DNA from 3 places in the Arthrobacter sp. GCM10027362 genome. Region 3 is predicted to be linked to each of the others. Evidence: riboswitches for the same ligand, from Rfam matches in the RefSeq annotation. Region 3 holds a riboswitch; each other region holds the start of a gene.
The links. Region 3 has a riboswitch for S-adenosylmethionine ahead of ACFQ36_RS19350 (bifunctional o-acetylhomoserine/o-acetylserine sulfhydrylase). Riboswitches for the same ligand answer to the same signal wherever they lie in the genome.
Positions count from the first base shown of each region.

Region 1 (2,254 bases), on a different contig from region 3:
GAGCCGCGACCCCAGGCCGAAGCTGGCCCGGAGCGAACCGGAGGGCAGGCCCAGCCGGTTCAGCAGCGGGTGTGCGCAGAACTTGCCGTCACGCAGCCCCACCCCGTGCTCGGCGGACAGATACGCGGCGACCAGGCCGGCGTCGTAACCGGCCACCGAAAAATTCACGATGCCTGCGGTGCCGGGGGAGTCTTCGGGGAAAATGCGGTGCACGCTGACCCCGGGCAGGGACCCAAGGCCGGTCATCAGATAGCTGTGCAGCGCTCCCTCATGCCGCTGCCACGCCGCTGGATCCAGGTCCGCGAGCACCTCGGCTGCTTTGGCCAGCGCCGCCACCCCCATCAGGTTGGGCGAACCTGCCTCGTGGCGGGCGGGCCCGGTGGCCCAGCTTGCGGTCTCCAGCCGGACCCGGCGCACCGCGCCACCGCCTGCCAGGTACGGTCTTCCGGCGTCCAGCCAGTCGCCGCGGCCGATGAGGGCGCCGGCGCCGAAGGGCGCGTAGAGCTTGCTGCCCGAAAGCGCCAGGTAATCGATGTCGTCCGCCGCCATCCCGATCCGGCGGTGCGCGGCCAGCTGGGCCGCGTCCACCACGATCCGGGCCCCGTAGCGGTGTGCCAGCCGGGCCGCCTCGGCCACCGGAAAGAGCTCTCCGGTGACATGCGAGGCACCGGTAACCGCCAGCAGCGCTGTCCGCCCTTCCGCCAATTCGGCTTCGAGGGCAGCGAGGGTCTCCGCGAGGGTGGACCGGACGCTGAGGCTGCGGTGGGGGAGGCGTTGCCAGGGCAGCAGGTTCGCGTGGTGCTCGATATCCAGGTACAGCACCTCGCCCCCCGATCCCCGGCCGGGCAGGCAGCCGGCGAGCAGGTTCAGCGCGTCCGTGGCGTTCCGGGTGAAGATGACCTCGTCATCCTCCCGGCCGCCCACAAAGCCGCGCAGCGTACGGCGTGCCTTCTCGTAGACGGCGGTGGAGACTTGGGCGGTGTAGCCGGCTCCGCGGTGCACGCTGGCGCAGTAGGGCAGCAGGTCCTGCAGGTGGCCGGCCACGTCGGTCAGGGCCGGGGCCGAGGCCGCGTAATCCAGGTTCGCGAACCGGACCCGGCGGCCGCCGAGCAGCGGCACGGCCAGACCGCCCCCGACCACCTCCAGCAGGGGAACAGCCGCGGTGCGGAAGCCGGCGGGCAGGACGGATGACAAAATGCTCGTGCTCATGGAACCTCGTGGCTGAGGGAGTCGCCGGCAGTACCGGCAAATCCGCGCTTGCCGCGCCGGGCAGGCGCGGCCAGGTCGTCACCCGGGGCACCCCGCCGCGGCGGGAGGGTTGCCGGCCAGCAAACCGGGGTTTTGCGCTGGCACTCGTGACCTGTGCTCAGCCTAGCTGCATCCCGGCCGCAACGCGCGGATGTTACGTAATGGGCGGGAACCGCAACGGGGCGCCACGCTACAGCGCGGCGCCCGCCGGCCGCTGGCCGCGCAGCTCCGGATTGAGCAGGTGCAGCACCTCCTCGTGCAGCAGGCCGTTGGTCGCCAGTGCGTTGCCGCCGAAGGGGCCCTCCTCGCCTTCGAGGGAGGTAAACCGGCCGCCGGCCTCGGACACGATCGGCACCAGGGCGGCCATGTCGTAAAGATTCAGCTCCGGCTCGCAGGCAATATCCACGGCACCTTCGGCCACCAGGCAGTAGGACCAGAAGTCACCGTAGGCGCGGGTCCGCCATACGGACTCGGTCAGCGCCAGGAACTCGTCCAGGTTCCCGCGTTCCTTCCAGCCGGTCAGGCTGGAATAGGACAGCGAGGCATCGGCCAGGCCTGACACCTTGGAGACACTCAGCCGGGTGGCTGCCGAAAGCGAACGTCCGGTGTAGGCGCCGGCACCCCTGGCCGCCCACCAACGCCGGCCCAGCGCCGGGGCGCTGACCACGCCGACCACGGGCTTGCCGTCGTCGATCAGGGCAATCAACGTGGCCCAAACGGGGACGCCGCGGACGAAGTTCTTGGTGCCGTCGATCGGGTCGATCACCCACCGGCGCGGGCCCTGGCCGCTGCTGCCGAACTCCTCGCCAAGCACTGCATCCCGTGGCCGCGCCCGCGAGAGCTGGCCCCGGATCGCTTCTTCGGCGGCCCGGTCAGCATCCGTGACCGGGGTCAGGTCCGGCTTGGTATCGACCTGCAGGTCCAGGGCCTTGAAGCGGGACATGGTCTGGGCGTCCACGGCGTCCGCCATCACATGGGCCAGGCGGAGGTCGTCGGTATAGTTGTG
Region 1 covers NZ_JBHTML010000012.1:10,853-13,106, forward strand. The annotation lists gene ACFQ36_RS03930 (aminotransferase class V-fold PLP-dependent enzyme) at 1-1,209, opposite strand, end outside; SAM riboswitch class IV at 1,249-1,361, opposite strand; gene hisN (histidinol-phosphatase) at 1,439-2,254, opposite strand, start outside.
Region 1: it holds a riboswitch for S-adenosylmethionine, as region 3 does, so the genes downstream of both, ACFQ36_RS03930 (aminotransferase class V-fold PLP-dependent enzyme) here and ACFQ36_RS19350 (bifunctional o-acetylhomoserine/o-acetylserine sulfhydrylase) in region 3, are expected to answer to the same signal.

Region 2 (2,254 bases), on a different contig from region 3:
GGAGCGCCGGAGCTGTTGAGCCGCGGGGCGGCGCGGCCGGGTCAGATTTCGACGACGCCGTTCGGGGTTTCGAAGCGCACGGAGAGGATGCCCGGCTCGCCCTTGGGCGCGGTCCAGGCCACCTTGACGTCCTCGAGCAGGTCATTGACCGGGGTGCCGAGCCAGTCCGCTACCCGCTCGGAGGACCCGGCAATCGTCAGGCCGATCAGCTTGACGATCGCCGGGCGGGCGTTGGAGGGGTGCAGGTCCTCCGTGCCGTCATCCCAGCGGATCATATAAGGCACCTGCGGATCGGCGATCAGGCCCTTGATGCCGATCTGCTGCCAGGTCAGTTCCTGCCCGTCCGGGAACTTGCGGTTGCCCGGGACGGCGCTGCGACCGAGCCGCTTTTCGAAGGGCTTGAGGTCATCGACCTCCACGCACCAGCCCATCCAGCCGCCGCCGGCCTCGGAGCGTGCCCGCACCGCCTGCCCGAAGGGCGCCTTGTCCGACGCGGGGTGGTCCAGCACCTCCACGACCTCGAGGTAGTGCCGGTCCGTCAGCGGGAAAATGGTATTGCGGGTGCCGAAGCGGGGGTGTACGCCGCCCTTGACGGCCTCAATGCCCAGGACCTTTGAAATCCGTTCGGTCGTGGCGGCGAGGCCATCGGGTTCGGCAGCATAGGAGACATGATCGAAGCGCATGGCTTCATCTTGGCATTTTGTGATCCACCTCTCGACTTAGGCCAGCCTAAGTGCGAACGGGGGCCGGTTCCGCCCGCGATTCGGCCCCCATGGTTCACACGTCGTCACATTAGTTGTTCCTAACTTGCCGCTGGGGCCGGCCATGGGCGAACCTGTATGCAGGTCATGAGTGCCAGCGCCAAGCCCCGGCTTGCTGGCCGGCAACCCTCCAACCGCGGTGGGGTGCCCCGGGTGAAGACCTGGCCTGTTGCCAAGAGGCGGCAGGCAAGCGCGGGTCGCACCCGTAGGCAGGCCGGTAGTACCGGCGTCCTGTCCGGTGGACCCCGAGTTGAGGGAGATGTCCAATGTCCAATGATTGGTCTTTCGAAACCCGCCAGATCCACGTCGGCCAGGAGCCGGATGCCGCCACCGGCGCCCGGGCCCTGCCCATCTACCAGACGACGTCGTTCGTCTTCCCCAGCGCCGAGAGCGCGGCCAGCCGCTTCGCGCTGCAGGAACTGGCCCCGATCTACACCCGGATCGGCAATCCCACGCAGGAAGCCGTGGAAACACGCATCGCCAACCTCGAAGGTGGCGCCGGCGCGCTGCTGCTGTCCTCCGGACAGGCGGCGGCCACCTATGCCATCCTCAACCTGGCCGAGGCCGGGGACCACATCGTGGCCAGCCCCAGCCTGTACGGCGGCACCTACAACCTGCTGAAGAACACCCTGACCAGGTTCGGCATCCAGGTGACCTTCGTGGCGGATCCGGACGACCTGGCGCAGTGGCGCGCGGCCGTGAAGCCGAACACCAAGGCGTTCTTCGGCGAGGTGGTCTCCAACCCGCGCCAGGACGTGCTGGACATCGAGGGGGTCAGCGCCGCCGCGCACGAGGCCGGCGTGCCGCTGATCGTGGACAACACGCTTGCCACCCCGTACCTGATCCGCCCGATCGAGTGGGGCGCGGATATCGTGGTGCACTCGGCCACCAAATACCTCGGCGGCCACGGCACCGCAATCGGCGGCGTGATCGTGGATGCGGGCAAGTTCGACTTCGGCGCGGACCCGGCGAAGTTCCCGGGCTTCAACACCCCGGACGAGAGCTACAATGGCCTGGTCTTCGCCCGCGACCTTGGGGTGGGCGGCGCGCTGGGGGCCAACCTGGCCTACATCCTCAAGGCCCGCGTCCAGCTGCTGCGGGACCTGGGCTCCGCCATCTCCCCGTTCAACGCCTTCCTGATCGCCCAGGGCCTCGAGACCCTGAGCCTGCGGGTTCAGCGCCACGTGGAGAATGCGCAGAAGGTCGCCGAGTTCCTCGAAGCACACGACGACGTCGTTTCGGTGGCGTACGTGGGCCTGCCCTCGAGCCCCTGGTACGAGCGGGGACGCAAGTACGGGCCGAAGGGCACCGGTTCCGTCGTCGCGTTCGAAATCGCCGGCGGCGTGGAGGCGGGCAAGCAGTTCGTGGACGGGCTGGAGCTGCATTCGCATGTGGCCAACCTCGGCGACGTGCGCTCGCTGGCCATCCACCCGGCCTCGACCACGCACGCCCAGCTCTCGCCCGCGGAGCAGGTGGCCGCCGGCGTCACGCCG
Region 2 covers NZ_JBHTML010000093.1:5,473-7,726, reverse strand. The annotation lists gene ACFQ36_RS13630 (VOC family protein) at 42-683, opposite strand; SAM riboswitch class IV at 845-960, shown strand; gene ACFQ36_RS13625 (bifunctional o-acetylhomoserine/o-acetylserine sulfhydrylase) at 1,028-2,254, shown strand, end outside.
Region 2: it holds a riboswitch for S-adenosylmethionine, as region 3 does, so the genes downstream of both, ACFQ36_RS13625 (bifunctional o-acetylhomoserine/o-acetylserine sulfhydrylase) here and ACFQ36_RS19350 (bifunctional o-acetylhomoserine/o-acetylserine sulfhydrylase) in region 3, are expected to answer to the same signal.

Region 3 (2,254 bases):
ATGACCAGGGAACGGACGTCCCCGATGTTCGCCACATGGGAGTGGAGCTCCAGCCCGTCCACGAACCGCTTGCCTGCCTCGGCCCCGCCCCTGAGGCGGAAGGCGACCACGGCACCGGTGCCGCGGGGGCCGTACTTCTGCCCGCGCCCGAACCAGGGGCTGGAGGGCAGGCCGGCGTAGGCCACCGATTCGACGTCGTCGTGGCACTCGAGCCACTCGGCGACGGCCCGGGCGTTGGCGACATGCCGCTCCATCCGCAGGCTGAGGGTCTCCAGGCCCTGGGCGACCAGGAAGGCGTTGAACGGTGCCGCCGCCGCACCGAGGTCGCGCAGCAGCTGGACCCGGGCCTTGAGGATGTAGGACAGGTTGGCGCCCAGCGCCCCGCCCTCGCCCAGGTCGCGGCCGTAAACGAGCCCGTTGTAGGTGGGGTCGGGGGTGTTGAACCCGGGGAACCTGGCGGGGTCCTTCGTATAGTCGAAGGTGCCGCCGTCGACAATCACGCCGGCGATGGCGTTGCCGTGGCCGCCCAGGTACTTGGTGGCCGAATGCACGACGACGTCGGCGCCCCATTCCAGCGGGCGGATCAGGTATGGGGTGGCCAGGGTGTTGTCCACGATCAGCGGCACTCCCGCTTCGTGGGCCACGGCGCTGACGCCCTCCAGGTCCAGCACATCCTGCCGGGGGTTGGCCACCACTTCGCCGAAGAACAGCTTGGTGTTGGGCCGGACCGCGCGGCGCCAGTCGTCCAGGTTGTCCGGATCCGCGACGAACGTGACCTCGATGCCGAATTTTCCGAGCGTGTGGGCGAAAAGGTTGAACGTGCCGCCGTACAGGCTCGGGCTGGCCACAATATGGTCGCCGGCCTCGGCGATGTTCAGGACCGCGAAGGTTTCCGCGGCCTGTCCCGAGGACAGCAGCAGGGCAGCGAGGCCCCCCTCCAGGCTGGCGATGCGGGTTTCCACCGCTTCCTGGGTGGGGTTGCCGATGCGCGTATAGATGGGGGCCAGTTCGGCGAGGGCAAAGCGGTTCGCCGCGCTTTCGGCGCTGGGGAAGACGAACGAGCTGGTCTGGTAGATGGGCAGTGCCCGGGCCCCGGTGGCGGCGTCGGCGGGCTGTCCTGCGTGGATCTGGCGGGTTTCAAACGACCACGAATTGCTCATCGGTACGGCTCCTTACGAATCAGGGCCCACGGCATTGTCCGGAGGCATTCCTCGGAACGGCGGTGGCGCCCGCGCTTGCCGCCGGCGGGTCCGCCGGCGGCCTGGTCTTCACCCGGGGCACCCCGCCGCGGAGGAGGGTTGCCGGTCAGCAAGCCGGGGCATCCGGTCCTTTGGTCCTCTGCTGACGCTCATGACCTGGCTATACAGTCTGGGACACCGTGCGCCAGGGCGCGGAAATGTGAATGAATGCGTCCGGGAACGGCCCGAATATGTGTTTTGGGGAAGCGGGGCGTCATATGACCTGTCCGGCCCGCTTCATGACGACGCAGTCGGCAGAAATCGTCATGTTGCGGCCAGGTTCCGCCGGTATTTGCCGCCCGCTGCCGCCGTGGCCTTAGGGTGGTCCCACCAACCATCAAGAGCGGCCGAGAGATCTGGCTTGTTGACGCCGCAGCAACCATCCGCCTGCCCCTCCGCCGGAGGGACAGGCCGGAACGGTGCTACTGCCAGAACCGATGGAGACGCACCAGCGGACCCACCCCGAGCCTTGTGCCGCGGCCCGGGAATCCCGTTGGTTCCCGGGCCACCCGCTGGTGCACTCCCTCGGACGAACCGAGGAGTGGAAATGACCTTGACACCACGGGCGGCGGCACCACCGTCGTTGTCCTATGAGCTGTATCCGCCGGCCGGCCCGGAGGCCGAGGCGCCGGTGCTGCGCGCCATTGCCGAACTCGAGGCCACCAACCCGGACTATGTGTCCGTGACCTACAGCGGGACGCCGGCCCGGCGCCGGGCCTCGATCCGGCTGATCGAGCACCTGGTGCGCAATACCCGGCTGCGCCCGCTGGCCCACCTGACCTGCGTGGGGGAGACCCGGGCAAGCCTGGACCTGCTGGTGCGCCAGATTGTGGGGCTGGGGGTCCGGGGCGTGCTGGCCATGCGCGGGGACCTGCCCCGGGATCCGGAAGCGTTCCGCGGCGAGCTGCCCTTTGCCCGCTACCTGGTGGAACTGATCCGCCAGGTCGAGGCCGGCCACGGCGCCACGCTGGCCGGCGGCCGGCTGGCGGTGGGCGTGGCCGCGTACCCGAACCGGC
Region 3 covers NZ_JBHTML010000199.1:3,443-5,696, forward strand. The annotation lists gene ACFQ36_RS19350 (bifunctional o-acetylhomoserine/o-acetylserine sulfhydrylase) at 1-1,160, opposite strand, end outside; SAM riboswitch class IV at 1,227-1,356, opposite strand; SAM riboswitch class I at 1,570-1,682, shown strand; gene ACFQ36_RS19355 (methylenetetrahydrofolate reductase) at 1,786-2,254, shown strand, end outside.